4 regions of the Pseudofrankia sp. DC12 genome follow, and region 3 is predicted to be linked to each of the others. Evidence: riboswitches for the same ligand, from Rfam matches in the RefSeq annotation. Region 3 holds a riboswitch; each other region holds the start of a gene.
The links. A riboswitch is a leader RNA that binds a small molecule or an ion and turns the genes downstream of it on or off. The one in region 3 is predicted to bind cyclic di-AMP.

Region 1 (4,665 bases), 690 kb from region 3:
CGGCGCAACAACGCGATCGCCCGGGCCGTCGGCGGTGGTGCGGCGGTGCTCGCCGTCTGCGCCGGCTACCAGGTGATCGGCACGACCTTCCCGGCCGGAGGGAAGATCTACGACGGTCTCGGGCTGCTCGGCATCGAGACTCGCCGCTCGTTCGAGGCGCCGGACGCTCCCGTGCCGCCCCGGGCCGTCGGCGACATCGTTGTGGAGCCGGACCCGTCGCTGCGGCTGCCGACCGTGCTTGGCTACGAGAACCACGGTGGGCGGACCAGGCCATTGCCGGGGGCGCGTGGGGTCCCGTTCGGCACGGTCCGGGTTGGTCTGGGCAATGGCATCCCGGCGGGCACCGACGGGATGGTCCACGGCACGGTGCTCGGGACCTACCTGCACGGCCCGCTGCTGGCGCAGAACCCCGCTGTCGCCGATCTGCTGCTGTCCTGGGTGCACGGCGAGCTGCCGCCGCTGCCCGGGCCGCCCGAGGTCGACGCCCTGCGTGCCGCGCGCCTGCGCGCCCTGGAGATCGCCTGAGCGAGGATCTGGCCTCGGCCGGCAGTGACGTGGGCATCCTCATGACACGGAGGCACGGCCGGGGCCACGCTGGTGGTGTAAACCGGCGCCATGGCGGTGCCTAGTGTGATTCCTTTGGTGGCGTGGCCGCGAATCCGCTCTCCGCGTGGTGGAAGAAGAACAGCAAGACAGCCGTGATCGCTGTCGTCGTGATCGCTGTGCTCTGGACCGTCGCCCACGGCAACGGATCGGCGAAGACGAAGGAGAAGGCGATCCCGGACCAGTACGCGTCCAAGGGGCGCCTGGTGCTGATCCACGCCAAGGAGAAGTCGAAGAGCAAGGTGCCGCTGGTGCTCGTCCTGTCGGACGACAACACCAAGACCAAGGTGTTCGAGACGGACAGTGGTGCCTCGACGCTGGCGGACCGCAAGCACTTCGCGCTCGTCTACCCGGAGCCGGTCGCGAGCCAGTGGCAGGTCGACCCGAACGGCGCCGACGCCCAGTACCTGAAGGACGTCGTCACTTACATGTCCAAGGACTGGACATCGGTCGACGCGAGCCGCGTCTACATCTGGGGCCTGGGCGAGGGAGCACGGCTGGCGCTCGCCCTGGCCTGCGCCAACCCGTCCCAGTTCGCGGCGGTCGGTGTCGTCGGCCAGTTCGACCCCGACCCGGGCCCGAACTGCGACACCGAGGTCCCGACCGACCGGGAACGCGTCGCCACCCTGGACAAGAACGCGTCCGCACGGTTGTGGACCTTCTCCTCGAACAAGAGGCGCTGAGCGCCCGGGATCGCCGCTGCTGAGCGGCGGAAAGCCGTCCGCCCCACCGGGCGGGGGGTCTCGGCAGGGCGGACGGCGGGCCTGGTCTCGGCCGAGGAGTCGGCTGGCGCCGCCCCCGCCAGGTGGGGGGAAGACCCGGCAAGGGCGGCGCCGCCTGGTTGGCCCGGATCCGGGGGGGACCGGCCGGGCCGCCGCCGGGCCGAGGGGGATCGGCCGGCGGTTCGTCCGGGGGCGTCAGATCGAGGGCGGGAGGGGGAAGCCCTCGTTGGCGCCGACGGACGAGCTGTGGGCGTGGCAAGGGGCTGGGCCACGCTGGTGGAGACAGTGGTCGGACGCCAGGGCGGACCCCGGCGAGCCGGTGGTCACAAAGTCCGCAGAGTGGATCCCGGCCCGGCCGAGGGAGGCCGAGCCGTGACGGGATCCCCTTGCCCGGCTTCGGACAGCGGGAGATCCCTCAGGGCACGCTCCGCGCGGAGTCAGGCCGCGACACACTGGTCTGGGGGAGCTCGCCGGGACAAGCCCGGGGTGGGACGGCCAGTCGCCCGCCGGGTGGCCGCGCGGATTTCCGCAGGGCCGGCCACCGCGACGGGTGATTCCACGTAGGGCTCGCCAAGCCCGATCGGCCGTCGCCGATCGGGCCGGGCTACCTCGCCGGTTGGCGCCGTCGGCCGGAGGACCGGCCGACCAGGCCGCCCGACGGCGGCCAGGTCCTTACAGGACGCGCCCGACGTAGTAGGTCGTGCTGTAGATAGCCTCGAGCTTGACGACGTCACCGCTGTGCGGAGCTGCCCACATCTTCCCGTCGCCGGCGTAGATGCCCATGTGGTAGATGTTTCCCGGAGACCCGAAGAAGATCAGGTCGCCGATCTCCTTGTGAGCCGGGTCGACGTGGATCGTGGCCTCGTACTGGGCTTCCGCCGTCCGGGGCAGGTTGCGGCCGAGCTGCCTGTAGACGTACTGGACGAGGCTGGAGCAGTCGAACGAGTCCGGCCCGTTGGCCCCGTAGACGTAGGGCTTACCGGCCTGGAGCGAGGCCAGGTAGACGGCCTTCGAACCCAGGTCGCCATTCGTCGGCGCGTTGACCGTGATGCCCCGGGATGCCGAGACGGCGGGCTTCGCCATGACGTTCAGCGTGCCGACGTTGTCCGAGACGGCGGACTGCAGTGCGTCGGTGCCGTCGAACACCGCTGTGATCTGGGTGGTGGTGAGGACCCGTGCGGTGTACGAGGTGTACCCGCTGCCGTTCGTCGTCAGGTGCAGGAACGTGGCGAACCCCGTAGGGAGCTTCACCTGGACCTTGACCAGCTGGTTGGCCAGCGGCTGGTTGGTGTCCTTGTTGGTCAGCTGGAAGCCGACCTCGACCGCCTGGTCCGCGTAGACGTTCACGTTCGGGTTCGTGATGTGCAGGTCGACGTCGGCCTTGGAGGCAAGCGTCGGGGCGGCCAGGTCGGACGCGGTGCCGCCGTCCGCGGACGCGAGCGTCGAGGCGAGGCTCACCGGGTGGACCATCGTGCTGCCGCTGCTCCCCCCGGCGCCGAGGGCGCTCGCGAGGTTCAGTCCGGTCGTGGTGGTGCCGTCACCGGTGAAGGCGTCGTTTGCGTGGTCCGCGGCTGGGGAACAGCCGGCAAGAGCGATGCCGGATACCGCGATGGCGCCGGTGGTGGCCGCGGCAACCGCGGTCCGGCCCTTCGCCTTTGCGACCACGGAGAGGCCGCGGTGACGGCCTCGGCTGGTAGTGAGCCGGGCGTCGGTATCCCAAACGGAGGGCGCAGACAAGTCTCGCTGGTCCTTCCCGTACGCCTACGAGGTGAGCTGTCGGGTTCGGGCTGGGCTGCCCGGCCCCCGCGCGACTGGCGCGCGAAGGGCTTCACCCCAAGGCCAGCGTTTTCACGCCGGCCGGTCTTGCACGGGTGGTTCCCCCGCTCCTGCCCGTGGTGACGACTCGGAGGGGACACCGGGACCGCGGGCAGGATTCGGCGTTCGGTCCGGTGGTTGGGCTGACGTCGTGGAGAAGACTAGTCCACGTGGATGATGACGGTAAACGCAGGTACCGCCGATACGTCTGGTCTTTCACGAAACGTCGGTTCACGGGCGGCTTGGCGCTCTGTCACTGCCCTGGTCGCGGACGGCTATTGGTGGTGCCGTCTGCCTGGGTAGCGGGCCTTGCGGTCGCCATGGTCGGTACTACCGGTAATCTCGACACTACGCGAAGATGTCATGATCGGCCCGAGAGGCCACAGGGCGAACACTTTCCGTAGCCGGCCTCGAGGAGGTGGTGACAGGTGCACCCCCTATGCCGGGTAGGCCTATAGGGCTAGACGCGCACCCCTCTAAATGTGGTTGCCGCGCAAGGCCCTAGGACTCAAACGTAAGGACGAAAGTCCTTAAATCGCTACGGATGGCCGGGCTTGGTCGCCCAGCGCAGCCGGACCGGCGACCGACCGTCGATGGCCCGGGCGCGGCTCGCACCTTGGCTGACTCCTTGTTGCCGCTAAGGCAGATCGTCCGGCTGCTGGCGCGGGGCGCGCCGGGTGAGGAAACCGGCGCGGTCGAGCACCTGCAGCTCGATCGCCAGCTCCAGCACCTCGCGGGGGAGCGTCCGATGCATCGCCTGCATCGCCTCGACCGCCGCTCTGGCCCGGTCGGCGAGCTCGTCGAGCGCGTGCTGGCGCTGGCGCATCCGGGCGCGCTCCTCCTGGATGGTGCGGACCGTCTCCTCTTGCCAGCGCCGGGTGAGCACCAGGTGCTCGCTCGCGTCGGCGGCCTGGCGCTTGGCCTCCTCCAGCCGGTCCAGCAGCTGGTCGAGCTGCTCGAGGCGGCCAGCGAGCTCCAGCATGTCGCCCCGGCCGATCCCGGGGAAGCGTTGCTCCTCCCAGCCGCCGGGTGGGGTCCTCTGCTCGAGCGGGTCCTGCGGTTCCGTTGAGGACTGCAGCACCGCCGGGATGTACGGGCCCGGGGGGAAGGGCGGCTCCGCTCCAGGGGGTGGCGTGCCGGGCACCTGCTCGAGCGGGTGCGGTCTGGTCGGGATAAGGGCTCCGAAGTAGTCGGCGAAGGATGGTGGCGTCGGGCCGGCGCTGGCCGGCGGTCCGACGGGGTCGTATCCGGCCGCGGCGCCAGCCGTGCTCTCGGGCTGGTGGCCGTCCGGCCCGGCGAACGCGTCACCCGGACCGAAGCCATGCTCGACCGCGAACCCGTCCGTGGCCGCGAACCCGTGCTCGACCGCGACGCCCTGCTCGACCGCGAACCCTGCGCCGTCCCGGGCCGGGACGGCGCCCTCGTCGCGTGCCGCGAACCCCGCCTCGTCCCTCACCGCGAGACCGGCCCTGTCTCCTGCCGCGAACCCGGCCTCGTCTCTCACGGCGAAACCGGCGGGTGGCGA
Region 2 (4,665 bases), 1.1 Mb from region 3:
TCCACCAACCCCGACGGCTCCCCGCCGAACGCCCCAAGGTGTGCCAGCCAATGGACCAGCGCGATCACCACCCCGGCCGCCATCAGCACCTGGCCGGTCCGGATGATCCGCCGCTTGCGGCGGTACCGGGCGCGCCGTTCAGCCGCCTTCCGTTCGTGGGCCGTCAGCCCAGGAGCGCGCGTGTCCGCGCGGGTCGGCGCGGCGGGTGAGTCGTCGCCACTGGTCTTCTTGGTCATGCCGGGAACCGTCCGAGGCAGGCAGCACAGCAAGGTCAACTAAAGAGTATAGTACTAGCCGCTGTCGTTTCAATCTGCCTCAACGCCGCCGGCGACCTGGGTGTCCCAAGGACTGTGCGCGGGGCACCGACCGGATGGTGCGACTCTCGCGGGCCGCGGCCGACCCCGCCGGTCACGGCCGACCCCGCCGGTCACGGCCGACCCTCCGAGTCGTCGGGCACGATGAACGGTCCGGGGTCCGAGGCGTTCCGGTGGCGGCGTCCGGTGTCACCTACGCCAACTATCTACTACGATCAGTAGTTGGTTAGGAGGGCGACCGCCATCGCCCCCGACCGCACGCCGGGTCCCGCTCCCGGTCCGGCGATACCCCTTCGACGCGGTCGGGGCAGGAGCGTGGGGCCTACGTTCCACCGGGCGCCTGGCGAACTGGAGCTGAGGCAGGTCGACGCACAGAAGCCGATCGCTTCTGTCGTCGGGTGGCCGCGGTCATGGCGGGACACGGATCGGCAAGGCGGACACGTCTGACCGGCCGGCTACCGAGGCGCCCGCGCGCAGCGCCCATGTGACTACGACGGACCGTCCGAGCACCGCCCAGCGCGGGGTGGCTGCCACCCGAACCGGCGGACGACCGAGCCATCCGCGCCGCCGGCTTCGTCGTCGAGGAGATTGACCCGGCTCACGTTCCGACCCGTTCGGTTCCTTCCGCCGCCCGACCAGATCCTTGGCCGCGCCCAGCTGCCACTTATCGACGGTACCGCTACGAGCTCCATGCGGAGGAGGTCGGGCACGGGCTGGAGGATCACGATGTCCAGTCCGGTCGCTGACGGGTCCGCGCGGCTGTCGCCGCGGGGGCGGCGCAGTCCGCCCTCGCGCCGTACCCATCACAGTGTTCCCGCGTCCGGTGGTCCTCCGTCGCCGACCTGGGCGATTGATCAGAGGTCTCGGTCGGCAGGCCCGGACGAGGGTGCCCGCGGGACGGCTGGGGGACCGGCCCGCGGGCGCCACTTAGCGCTACCGTACGCGGCCGACGGAGTAGGACGAGGTCCAGATGGTTTCGAGCTTGACCACGTCGCCGCTCTTCGGCGCGACCCAGATCTTTCCGTCGCCGGCGTAGATGCCCTCGTGGTAGATCGACCCGGGCTCGCCAAAGAAGATCAGGTCACCGGGTTGTTCCGAGCCGCGCGCGATCCTGATCGTCGCCGCGAACTGCTGGTCGGTGGTGCGTGGCAGCGTCTTGCCGAGCTGTCTGTAGACGTACTGCACCAGCCCCGAGCAGTCGAAGCTGTACGGGCCCTCCGCCCCGTACACATACGGCTTGCCCGCCTGCAGCGATGCCAGGTACACCGCCTTCTCCCCGATCGTCGTCGCCCCTGTGGGCGCGACGGTGACGGTCTCGCCTGCGGGCGCGCGGCTGGCGGCCGGGAGGACAGGCGCGGGCGGCGCCGGGTGGACCCGGACGACCGCCGGGTCGGAGGTCACCGCCTCCAGCTCTTGGCTGCCGGCGAATGTCGCCCTGATCTGGGTGGTCGTCAGGACCCGCGCGGTGTAGCTGGCGTAGCCGCCCGCGTCCGTGCGTAGTGCCTTGAATGTCGTCCAGCCGCTCGGGAACAGTGCCTGGACGAGGATGTCCCGGTCCGCGAGGGCGCCGCCGCCCCGCGTGGTGAGCCGGAAGCCGACCTCGACCGGCTCGTCGGCGTTCACCGTGACGTCGGGGACGGCCGGCGCCAACGAGACTGCCGTGCGCAGACGGAAGGCGACCGGCAGGGCCAACTCGGAGGTGGGGTCCGCAGCGGGAGTCGCCGCGCTTCCCAGGGCGGCGCCCAGCAAGTTGGCGGTGATCCCCTGCGCGCCGGTGTCCGAATCCGCCGCGGCGGGGCCAAGGGAGCCGGTCAACGCCACCCCGGACAAGGCCATGGTGCCCGTGGTGAGCGCCGCGACGGTGGCGCGACTCGAGGTCCGAGCCAGCAGGGACCCTGAGCGAAGGCGGGTCCGGTGACGACCGCGCCCGGCGGTGGCTGGACTGCGTTCGGACCGATGTGGTTCGCGTGCTTGCACGTGAAACCTTTCCCAGACGCCTGCGAGGTGAGCTGTCGGGTTCGGGCGGGAAGCCCGGCCGGCCGTTGTGACACACGGGCGGCTTCACCCCGAGGGCGCCGCAGGGGGATGCGGCACCCGGTGGAACGTGGTTCCCCCGCTCCTGCCCCGGCTGCGTCGAAGGGGTATCGCCGGACCGGGGGCAGGACTCGGCGTACGGTCCGGCGGCGATAGCGACCCACACGCTAGCAACTACACGGGATAGTAGATTGAGGGGGGTTGGCAGCGCCGGGTGTCGCCTGCCGGATGTGTCGAACCACCGTGGTCGGATCGAGCCGTTGGCCCCGCGCGGGCGAATCAGGCGCGGGGATGTCCGCGAGGCCCGATCGGGGGCAGCTGCGCGGCCGGCCGGCGGGTGACCTGGTGGACGTGCGCGAGCAGGAATCCGAGCAGAGCCAGCCCGAGTGCGTAGAGGGCCGCGCCGGCGAGGAATTCCCGGGCGGTCGGCCCGCTGTCGGCGGCACCGCGGGACGGCAGGTACAGCTCACGGCGTTCGGTGACGGCACCCGCGTGGCGGGCGTCGAGCGGGACCCACGCCTCGACGTCGCCGCGCAAGGTGTCGTGGAACTCGGTGTAGACGAACCAACGCCCGGTGGCCGCGACCTGCAGCCGGCCGGAGAAAGCGCAGCCGCCGCCGGCGCCTCTCAACAGGCCTACCACGGTCTTTCCTGCACGGCGGGCCACCAGCTGCCGCGGAACGAGCCGCGGACAAGCGCCGGTGGCTGGACCGTTCGAGGCGCCGGTGCGCGCGGACGTGGTCACGGCCCAGACGGTGGCGGTGAGGGTGCCGCGCCCGTCGGAGGTGGCGGTCAGCAGCACGGGGAAGGTGCCACGTCCCTGGCCGGGGTCGTGCGCCGACGCGGGTTTCTCCCACCCGACCGCCAGCAGTGCCGCGATCGCAACGAGCAGAACAGCCGGGCCGCGAGCCCGAAACTGCGGCGTCATGGCGAGCAGGCACAGCAGGAACAGCACGATGACCGGGACCGCCGTCGTGGCGACGGCTCTCGCCGGGACGTTGGTCAGGCCCGTGGCGGCGGCGAGCCAGGTCGTCGCGGCCACCCCGGCCGCGCCGGCGGCCAGCCGTGCCGCCGGCGCGCGCAGCGGTACCTCGGCGAGGGCGGCACCGAGAACGGCGACCGGAAGGTCCGGGCGGCTGCGTCCGAGGGCGGCCAGGCCGGCCGCGATCGCGAGGCGGACCAGCGCGTAGCCGACGACGGCGCGCAGCACTGGCAGCGGCCCAGGCACCGCGGCCCTGATCACGGTCGCGGCCAGCAGGGTGCTCGCGAGCAGCGCCGGCAGGTAGAGGGCCTCGTCGAACTGCGGCACGTCGGTCTCGAACTCCAGTACCGGCACGGCGGTGGCGCCGAGGATGAGAGTGCCGGTCGCGGACAGCGCCCAGTCGGCGCCGTGGCCGGGCCTCGCGCCGAGCAGGACGCCGGTGACGAGGGCGAGCGTGCCGAACACGCCGAGCAGGTGCGGTGGGCTCCACAACACGGAGTCCCGCCCGAAGGCCGCATGCCACGCGGCGTCGACCGGTGCCGACAGCAGCATCAGCGTCCCGCCCAGCCCGGCGAGCAGCAGCGGCCGATGGCGCAGGACCGCACCGGCGGAGCGGGTCGCGCGCAGCGCTGCCACCCCCCAGGCGACGACGCCCACGCCCACCACCGCCACCGAGCCGTAGAGCAGCAGGTGCGGCGGGATCGCCGCGCTGTCGCGCCCGCTGTCGGTGTGCCAGGCGTCATCCCAGTAGGTGGCGAACAGCGCCGCCATGCCCACGAGCGCCACAAGGGGCAGCAACCCCGTCGGCTGCCGCACCGTGCGACTCGTATGTCCCGAAAGTGCGACATCCATGTCGCGAATATGATTCACCTATGGATAGACGTCAAGAGGCGGCGATCGAGCCCGCGCTGGTGGACGCGACCGCCGCCGCGACCAGCAAGTGGGGGCTAGCCGACGTCACGCTCGAACGGGTCGCGGACCAGGCCGGCCTTTCCCGGGCTACCTTGCACCGTCGGGGCGTAACCCGTGACGCGCTGGTCGGCGCCCTGACAGCGCGAGCCGCTGAGGAGTTCCGCGCCGCCGTGTGGCCGGCCCTCACCGGACCAGGCACCGCCGCCGAACGGCTGCACGCCGCCTTGGACGGGCTGTGTGCCGCCGCCGACGCCCACCTACAGCTGCTGGCCGGGCTGTTCCTCGCCCGAGGCGAGGTCTTTCACGAGCCCGGCCCAGACAGCCTCACGATTGACACGTTCGCAGGGCCGTTCGAGCGGCTCCTGCGCGACGGCGCCCTCGACGGCACGCTGCGCGACGTCCCGCCGACCATGACCGCGACCGT
Region 3 (4,665 bases):
CCAGTCTCCGCATGCAAGCAGCCCCCGTTCCTGCTTGCAGCATCACAGCACACCTCGATCTCCGCCACGGCGACCACCCGGCGCACCACGGTCACCCGACTCAGCCCGTAATCCACCAATCCAGGGCGGATCGGACGGAGACCGGCCGAAGCCGCGCGCCGATCCAGGCGAGCCGCGCCGCCGCTGGCGCGACGCGCAATGGCACCGTCCGGAGCGGTCAGGCCCGGCCCTGCTCGCTGCCGGCGAACGCCGCCGAGTCGTCCGGCCCGGATCCGGCGGACCAGGGAGCGGGGTCGGCCGGCACGGTGACGGCGAAGTCGGCCGCCGCCCGGGCGCGCCGACGGGCCCGGCGGCGCAGCAACTCGCCGGGCACGCCTGCGGCGACAGACAGTACGACGACCGCGGGCGCGAGCCACCCGGTCGCGTCCTTGAGGCCGGGGACGGACGACGCCGCGTACCCGAGCGCGGGGATGCCGGTGCCCCAGATCAGCGCGCCCACCGCGGCCGCGGCCAGGAACCGGGCCGGCGGCATCCGGACCGCGCCGGCCAGGATCGGGGCGAAGGTGCGTGCCCACGGCACGAACCGGGCGGCGATCAGCGTGACCGGACCGAACCGGTCGAAGAAGGTCTCTGTGCGTCCGAGCACCTTCAGGTGCCGCCGCTCCAGCCAGGGGCGCCCGAGCCGGCGCCCGGTGACGTAGCCGAGGCAGACCCCCGCGATGGCCATCACGGTCACCCCCGCCGCGAGGACCGGCAAGGAGATCCGGTGGGCGGGATCTGCCGCCATCAGCCCGGTAGCGAACAGCATCGCGTCTCCCGGGAGCCAGAACCCGATCGGCACGCCGCTCTCGACAAACACGATCGCGAAGACGGTGAGATACAGGGTCAGGCCGGATAGATGGTGGACATCCATACCTTCAGTCTGCCGTCCCCATGCGCCGGCGACCGTCAGCGACGTCCCCAGCATCTCGACTGACATGCCCGTTCGGCTCCGCCGACATGTCACGGCGGCTCCGCCGACATGTCACGGCGGCTCCGCCGACATGTCTCCTTCGGCCGACGTTCGGCATTCCGCTGGCGACTCGCCCGCCGGGCTCCGGGCTTACGCGGGAGTGGCACGCACGATGTGGGTGGCAACGGGCTCCCTCGGGCAGCCCGCACGTCATACCCTTCGCGCAACACCTGCCCGCGGCGCGCACGGCCTCGTCCCGGTTCACGCCCTTTTCGCCGGCCTGTCGCGGCCAGGTGGGCGGACGGCGCGCACTCGGCGTGCCTGCCGCGCCCGTTCCCCTCGGTGGCCCGACGCCTTTTGACAGGAGCTTTCGATGCCCATCGCCACACCAGACGTCTACGCCGAGATGCTCGACCGGGCGAAGGCGGGTGCCTTCGCCTACCCCGCCATCAACGTCACCTCGTCCCAGACCCTCAACGCGGCGCTTCGCGGCTTCGCCGACGCCGGCAGCGACGGCATCATCCAGGTGTCCACGGGTGGTGCGGAGTACCTGTCCGGGCCGACGATCAAGAACATGGTGCTGGGCGCCGAGGCGCTGGCCGAGTTCGCCCACCACGTCGCGAAGGCCTATCCGGTACAGATCGCCCTGCACACCGACCACTGCCCGGCGGACAAGCTCGACACCTACATGCGCCCGCTCGTCGCCATCTCGCGGGAACGGGTCAAGGCCGGCCGCGACCCGCTGTTCCAGTCGCACATGTGGGACGGCTCCGCCGTGCCGCTGGAGGAGAACCTCAAGCTCGCCGAGGAGCTGCTCGCGGACTGCAACGCCGCGAACATCATCCTGGAGCTCGAGATCGGCGTCGTCGGCGGCGAGGAGGACGGCGTCGTCGGCGCGATCGACGAGAAGCTCTACACGACCCCCGAGGACATGTGGCGCACCGCCGAGGTGCTCGGCACCGGCGAGAAGGGGCGCTACATGATGGCGGCCACCTTCGGCAACGTCCACGGCGTCTACAAGCCCGGCAACGTCAAGCTGCGCCCGGCGATCCTGCGTGACGGCCAGCAGTACGTGGCCGGCAAGCTGGGTCTGGCTGGCGAGGCGAAGCCGTTCGATCTGGTCTTCCACGGCGGTTCCGGCTCGGACCTGTCCGAGATCCGCGAGGCACTCGACTACGGCGTGGTCAAGATGAATGTGGACACCGACGCCCAGTACGCCTTCACCCGGCCGGTCGCCGACCACATGCTGAAGAACTACGACGGCGTACTGAAGGTCGACGGTGAGGTCGGCATCAAGAAGACCTATGACCCGCGCACCTGGGGCAAGGCCGCCGAGGCCAACATGGCCAAGCGCGTGCTCCAGGCGTGCGAGGACCTCCGGTCCGCCGGCACCGCGATCGGCTAGCCCGCCACCGCGGCCCGGCCAGACCGCCACCGCGGCCCGGCCAGCCCGTCGCCACGGCCCGGCCAGGACCGGGCTGGCCGCCGGCTCGGCACCGCGCCGGACCTTCGTCATCGGGGCCGCCCTTCGGGGCGGCCCCGATGTGTCTAAGGACACTTCACTGACAGTCTCGGGCCAGACCACTGCGAGCCACGGCGATGGACCACCAACGAGCCACGCGCCCGCCGGACGGGGTCGTTCGGCCAGGTCGCCGCTCAGCAGCGCGCAATCAGACAACTACCTGCCGTACGGACCGGGATGTTCGGTGCGGATGTGCCCAGGATCGCAATTCGGCCACCGGCGCGCCGAACGGACGTGTCGGGCGGCAGAGTCGTAGGTTTGTTTTCCCGGCGCGACGAGCGGACCACGCAGTTGTGAGGTGCCCCGCGATCCCGGTCCATCCAGGTCGTTCCGGGACGAATTCAGCAGGTCCCCGATGTTCCGCTCCGGGCGCCGACACACCGTTGGCAGCCCCGATAGGAATAGATGAGCGCGCGTACGCGCGCGTTAACACCGCCAGAGACCGGCCTCAAGCACCGACACGCGGGTGTGTCCTTTTTCACGTGTCCTATTCAATGCTTGTCGCCACGCCGAGGAATGTGGTTATGGTCTTCGCCGTGCCAGGCGACAGGTCAGGCACCCATCGGGCGGCACGCCGAATCCTGCCCCCGCCCCGATGTGTTTTGAACCCAGTGGCAGGAACGGGGGAACCGACTCCGGACGCCGTACCCAGAGATCCTGGAAGAATCGGGCATCCGCCCGCGCGGCCACATGAGTGCCGCGCCTGGGCCCAGCCCACCAGGGCGTCCTAGGGGTGAAGCCGACTGACTTCCGCAGTCGTCGAGAGCGCGCGTTCCAGGCGCTTTCGAGGACACAAAAGGACACGTCATTCGGCCGGGCCATTCTCTTCCCAGCCCGAACCCGACAGCTCACCTCGCAGGCGTGGGGAAAGGGCAATCACCCATGTCCGAAGCACGTAACCCTGGCCGACATCCCATGTCCGGCGGGCACTGCGCCCCGTCGAAGGCCTGCCGCGTACCAGCCGGCAACGCAAGCGTGCGAGACACCAGCACGAGGCACCACCGGCCGGCGCCCTCCCACGGAGGCGATGGCACAGACCGGCCACACCGTTCGGCCCCGCCGATCCGCAAGGATCCCCGACGGGCATTGGCACACCCAACCCGCCGGATACGCCAAGGCATCGCCGCGGTGCCGGTAATCGTGGCGGCAGTAGGCGGCGCAATTGCCGTGGCCACACCCGCCAGCGCCTCTTCAACGTGGGCGCAGCTTCGCCAGTGCGAGTCCGGCGGAAACTATTCCGTCAATACCGGCAACGGTTACTACGGCGCGTACCAGTTCTCGGCCGGGACCTGGGCGAGCCTGGGATATTCAGGACTGCCGAGTGACGCGCCAACGGCGGTTCAGGACGAGGCCGCGCTGCGGTTGGCGCAACGTTCTGGATTTGGCCAGTGGCCGCTCTGTGGCCGCGGTATGGGCGCGGACCAGCTCGCTCCGGGAGCCAGCGCGTCCGACGTGCCCCAGGCCTCCCGGTCGGCGGCCAGAACTCCTCTCGTCGCTCAGGCGATCACGTCGACGACGGCCCAGCTGCCGTTCACGACGGCTCTCGTCGGCCAGTACCGCGCCGACGTCGCCCACTGGCAGGAGCGGATGAACGCGATCGGCTACCCGCTCGCCGCCGACGGCCACTACGGCCCGGTGTCCGCGGCCGCGGCCCGGCAGCTGCAGGCCGCGAAGGGCCTGGCCGTCGACGGCGTCGTCGGCCCGCGGACCTGGGCCGCGACCTTCGCCTAGCCCCGGTACACCCTCGCCCGCCTGACCCGGCCCGGACAGCCGGCCCCTTGCCCGCTCCGAGGTCCGGCGGCGAGGTCCCCGCCCGGTCCGGCACGGCGCCAGAGGCCGAGGCACCGGCAGCGCGGAGCCCACTCGCCCGACCGGCCCCCCAACCGGTCGTGGGCCTTCGTCAGGCCGGGATCCGGCCGATCCCCACCCAGCCGGCGGCCAGCCGGAGGCGGGGCGGCCACAGCCCTGCTCCCGCTCCGGCCAGGGTCGCCGGACCATCCGTGAACCGGGGCCGTCCGCCGCAACGGACGGCCCCGGTTCACGGCTCATGACCCGGCCGGCTCCCGATGTCAAGAGGAGCCCGGTTTGCGGGCTTGACGCCCGACTCGCTACAGTCCGGAGCTACTCGTCTGTCCTGGGCGAGTCGTGCGGGCGGACGCCGAATCCTGCCCCACCCGCATGTACGCCGTCC
Region 4 (4,665 bases), 820 kb from region 3:
CAGCGCCGAAGCGGAGGCCCTCGCGACGCTCGCCGGCACCGTCCTGCGCAGCGAGCATCCACTGCCGGCGATCCTCGAACGGGTCCGTGAGGGGTTCGGGATGACGTCGGTAACTCTGCTTACAGCCAGCTCCGGCGGCGACGTCTCTGGTAACGGGACCTCTGGCGGCACCGCTGGTGGCGGGGTCCCGAGCCCGCCACCCGGCCCAGGCCGGGACCGGTGGGAGGTCGTGGCCAACGTCGGTCCGAAACCATCCGAACACCCCTCTGACGGCGACGTCGAGGTGCCGGCCGGCCGGTTCACGCTGGTTCTACGCGGCCGGCCGCTGCCCGCGGCGGACCGTCGGCTTCTCGCCGGGTTCGCCGCGCAGGCGGCGACTGCCGCCGAACGGCTCCGGCTGGCCCAGGAGGCCGCCTCCGTGAAGCCACTCGCCGAGGCGGACCGGGTCCGTTCCGCCTTGCTGGCCGCGGTCAGCCACGACCTGCGTACCCCGTTGGCCGCGGCCAAGGCGGCTGTCACCGGCCTGCGGGCCGAGGATGTGGTGTGGTCACCGGAAGAACGGGCCGAACTGGTCGCTACCGCCGACGAGTCACTCGACCGGCTCACGACGCTGGTCGAGAACCTGCTCGACATGAGTCGTCTTCAGGCCGGGGTGTTGTCCGTATTTCCACGGGCGGTCCACGTCGAGGACGTCGTGGCGCTCGCACTTGACTGTCTGGGGCCGGACGCGACCGGAGTGCGCATCCAGGTCAGCGCGGACCCGGAGGTTCCGGCGATGCGCGCCGATCCGGTCCTCCTGGAGCGCGTGATCGCGAACGTGGTCGCCAATGCGATTCGCTTCTCCCCGACGGGGTCGCCGCCGCTCGTCAGCGCAAGCACGCTCGGTGACCGGGTGCAGATCCGCGTCGTCGACCGCGGCCCCGGGGTACCCAAGACGGACCGCGACGCGATCTTCCAGCCGTTCCAGCGGCTCGGCGACCGCGACAACACGGTCGGCACCGGCCTCGGGCTCGCGCTCTCCCGCGGCCTCACCGAGGCGATGGGCGGGACCCTCACCCCCGAGGACACCCCCGGAGGAGGCCTCACGATGGTCGTCGAGCTTCCGGCCGACAACGGCGGAACCGGCGAGATGACGACGTCGGAAAGGCCGCGATGACTCGGGTTCTGATCGTCGACGACGAGCCGCAGATCCTGCGGGCGATGCGGATCAATCTGCGTGCACGCGGCTACGACGTGGTCGTCGCGGATACCGGCGCCACCGCGCTCGCCGCCGCCGCCGCGACCCGTCCCGACATCGTGATCCTCGATCTCGGCCTGCCCGACCTGGACGGCGTCGACGTGATCCACGGCCTGCGTGGCTGGACACGGGTGCCGATCGTCGTGCTGTCGGGCCGCGCGGACAGTCGGGACAAGGTCGGCGCCCTGGACGCCGGAGCCGACGACTACATCACCAAGCCGTTCGGCATCGACGAGCTGCTCGCGCGGCTGCGCGCGGTCGCTCGCCGCACCGGCGAGCAGTCGGCGAGCCCCATCGTCCAGTTCGGCCGCGTGACCGTCGATCTGTCCGCCCACCGTGTCACACGGGCAGCCGCGCCGGTATCCAGCCCCAACGGCAAGACAGCGCCAACCGACGGCGAACCACCAGGCAGCGCGGCAGCAGACGGCCAGGGGGACGATTTCGCCAATGAGTCAGTGGAGGAGATCCATCTGACGAAGACCGAGTGGGGCCTGCTCAAGGTTCTCCTCAGCCACCCGGGCAAGCTCGTCTCCCAACGCCAACTGCTCACCGAAGTCTGGGGCGCCAACTACGGTTCCGAGACCCACTACCTGCGCACCTACCTGAACCGCCTTCGGCAGAAGCTAGAGGAGGACCCGGCCCGTCCCCGGCACCTGCTCACTGATCCGGGCATGGGCTACCGCTTCCAGCCCTGATCGAGGGATCCAGTCAGTGCTGGGCGCACAGCGTGGTCATCAGGTTCCTGGCGTGGTCGATGCACCGAGTGAAGCTGCCAGCGCGAAGCAGGTTCTTCGCCGAGTCGAGAGTCGTGTACTCGAGGAAGGCCGACAGCAGGCTGTCCCCGGCCGGGTTGCCATACGTGTAGAAGTACTCGACCTCCCAGAACGCGTAGTCGCCGCGTTCGACGGTGCTCAGGTCCGCCACCCAGCCGCCGAGCCTGACCTCGTTGACCTTCGCGTAGGTGGCCGCCGCCCCGCGTTCGGCGTAGCCGATCGCGCCGGGGCGGACCTGGGCGACGGTGAGGTCGTGGACCACGGTCGACTGATTCACCACCAGCGAGAAGACGACCCCCGCCACCGCACCATAGGGCACGTTCAAGAATCCGTCGCAATCATCGGTTCGCGTGCACCGCGCGTGCGCCCGCCCTTCCGGACACGCGGCAAAGGGACACCGTCCAAAAGTCGGCCCCTCGGCGGTGATCGCCGCGCAACGTGGCGGCCACCACGCTCACGACGGGACGCAAACGGCCGCCACCGAGGGTTGAGCAACCGGAGCGTAACGAGCGCCTACCTCACGCCCAGCACCAGGCCGGCCGCGCCGGCGAAAGACCTCCCTGTCCATCGCGGCCGCCTGGAGCCATTGCGCGACAACGGTTTGCAGAACAACAGCCCCCTGTTCCCGCATTTTCGCGCAGAACACCGTGACCCTCGTCACAGCTCACAGCTGGCACACACCTGGCTCCAAGGTATTGCACGGAGCGTGACAGATCCGCCGTACAGAAGCCCAGGTCAGCGGCTTGTTGGTACGTCGAGTAGTTGGTTACGGTTGCTCCGCTCGCAACAAAGCACCGTTTCGGACGCCGAGTTCTGCCCCCGTTCCGGTGCCCCCTCCTAGAGATCGCCAGGGCAGAAGTGGGGGAACCAGGTTCCTCCGGGACCGCGCCTAGCGCGTGCCCTTGGGGTTAAGCCAGCCATTTCCCGAGCGTCATCGGAAGAATGGCTGACCGGGCTTCCCGGCCCGAACCCGACAGCTAACTCCACAGGCGTGCGGGAAAGATTCTTCCAGAATGCTCAAGGGCCGTCACCGCAAGAAGTCCAATGCTCGTCGCCGCGGTTCCGCGATTGTCGCCGCAGGTGTCATGAGTGCCACAGCCGGCGCCGCCATCTTCACCGGCGTCGCTCCCGCCAGCGCAGCCAGCAGCAGCATCATCTCCGACGCGCAGATCGCCGCCTACGCGCACGGCGCCGGCCTCGACAGCTGCCGCGGTGTCGCGCTCTCGACCTGGGTCGCGATCGCGCTCGCCGAGTCCGGCGGTAACACCTACGCCCACGCCACCGGCATCGAGGACTCCCGCGGCCTCTGGCAGATCAACATGTGGGCCCACAGCAGCTGGGTCGGCAGCCGCAACCTCTACGACCCGGCGACCAACGCCTGGGCCGCGACCCAGGTCTGCAAGGGCTCCGGCCCGGGCGCCTGGAGCACCTACACGAACGGCGCGTACCGCTCCTACCTGTCACGTGGCTACGCCGCCGCGAACGCGGTCGGCAGCGGAACCGTCTCGGCCGCACCGGTATCCCTGGCCAAGGTGGCCCCCGCCGTGCCGGCAAGCGCCTGGTACCTGTCGCAGGCGGCGAACCACAGCTCCTACCTGGACGCGGTCCGACAGCTGCAGGCGAAGCTGTCCGGCCTCGGCTACACGATCGCGGTCGACGGCTACTTCGGCCCGCAGACCGACGGGGTCGTGCGCGCCTACCAGGCCAGCCATGGCCTTCCGGCCGACGGTGTCGTCGGACCGCAGACCCACGGAGCGCTGTTCGGCTAGTTCGGACCAGGCCCACCTCGGGCCGTCACGCGCTGGCGGCCGGTCCCCCAGCCGGCGGGCGAGCGACCCAGCCAGCCGGCGCCCGAGCACTACCAGAGCACTCCCACGCGCCGTCCCCGCGAGGCGTGGGAGCAGAACCGCCCCGGCCACCCTCCTGTCACGGCCGGGGCGGTTCGCCATTCTCGGGCCGGCACCGCTTCACGGGAAACTCCGACGGAGCAACGCCGGGCCGACGGGCCTGACCATCCGCGTGGGCTTGGCCCGGGCCGTCAGAGCTGGCCGATGGCGGTGACGGTGAGGGCGGCGGCGCCGATCTCGTCGGACTCGGCGAGATCGACCTCGGCGCTGATACCCCAGTCGTGGTCACCGGCAGGATCGTCGAAGATCTGGCGGAGCAGCCAAGCGCCGGGCTGCGTCGCCGTGTCCACGATGAGCATCTTCGGGCCGCGGGCATCGGCGCCGGTACCGATCTCATCATGCTCGACGAAATACGGCGTGAGCGCGTCCTCCCAGGCATCGGCGTCCCATCCGGCCCCGCCGTCGAGCTCGCCGAGCTCGTACCAGCGGCGCAGCGCCGCGAGCTCGACCCTGCGGAACATCGCGTTCCGCACGAGCACCCGGAAGGCGCGGACGTTCCTGGTGACGGCCGGTGGTTTGTCGCCGAGCCGATCACCATGCTCGATGGCGGCCGCCTCGGCCAGGTTGGCCGCGTTCGGGTTGCGCAGCCGCTCCCACTCGTCGAGCAGGCTGGAGTCGACCTGACGGACCAGCTCGCCGAGCCATTCGATCAGATCGGACAGTTCCTCGGTACGGGCCGTGTCGGGCACGGTCTGGCGCAGCGCCTTGTAGGCGTCGGCCAGATAGCGCAGCAGCAGCCCTTCCGAGC

Region 1: linked by a shared signal. The riboswitch ahead of FRADC12_RS15040 (C40 family peptidase) and the one ahead of FRADC12_RS12265 (transglycosylase family protein) in region 3 are both predicted to bind cyclic di-AMP.
Region 2: linked by a shared signal. The riboswitch ahead of FRADC12_RS16560 (C40 family peptidase) and the one ahead of FRADC12_RS12265 (transglycosylase family protein) in region 3 are both predicted to bind cyclic di-AMP.
Region 4: linked by a shared signal. The riboswitch ahead of FRADC12_RS15575 (peptidoglycan-binding protein) and the one ahead of FRADC12_RS12265 (transglycosylase family protein) in region 3 are both predicted to bind cyclic di-AMP.

What each region holds. Positions count from the first base shown of each region.
Region 1 covers NZ_KQ031391.1:3,782,383-3,787,047, forward strand. Annotated here, with positions in the region: gene FRADC12_RS15030 (type 1 glutamine amidotransferase) at 1-525, shown strand, start outside; gene FRADC12_RS15035 (PHB depolymerase family esterase) at 648-1,286, shown strand; gene FRADC12_RS15040 (C40 family peptidase) at 1,998-2,990, opposite strand; cyclic di-AMP (ydaO/yuaA leader) riboswitch at 3,070-3,244, opposite strand; gene FRADC12_RS34355 (hypothetical protein) at 3,778-4,665, opposite strand, start outside.
Region 2 covers NZ_KQ031391.1:4,138,330-4,142,994, forward strand. Annotated here, with positions in the region: gene FRADC12_RS16555 (hypothetical protein) at 1-236, opposite strand, end outside; gene FRADC12_RS16560 (C40 family peptidase) at 1,248-2,150, opposite strand; cyclic di-AMP (ydaO/yuaA leader) riboswitch at 2,294-2,460, opposite strand; gene FRADC12_RS16565 (hypothetical protein) at 2,628-4,145, opposite strand; gene FRADC12_RS16570 (TetR/AcrR family transcriptional regulator) at 4,202-4,665, shown strand, end outside.
Region 3 covers NZ_KQ031391.1:3,087,545-3,092,209, forward strand. Annotated here, with positions in the region: gene FRADC12_RS12255 (DedA family protein) at 218-913, opposite strand; gene fbaA (class II fructose-bisphosphate aldolase) at 1,326-2,357, shown strand; cyclic di-AMP (ydaO/yuaA leader) riboswitch at 3,165-3,350, shown strand; gene FRADC12_RS12265 (transglycosylase family protein) at 3,390-4,205, shown strand.
Region 4 covers NZ_KQ031391.1:3,910,756-3,915,420, reverse strand. Annotated here, with positions in the region: gene FRADC12_RS15590 (sensor histidine kinase) at 1-1,156, shown strand, start outside; gene FRADC12_RS15585 (response regulator) at 1,153-1,932, shown strand; gene FRADC12_RS28445 (type 2 periplasmic-binding domain-containing protein) at 1,946-2,329, opposite strand; cyclic di-AMP (ydaO/yuaA leader) riboswitch at 2,846-3,017, shown strand; gene FRADC12_RS15575 (peptidoglycan-binding protein) at 3,096-3,779, shown strand; gene FRADC12_RS15570 (DEAD/DEAH box helicase) at 4,049-4,665, opposite strand, start outside.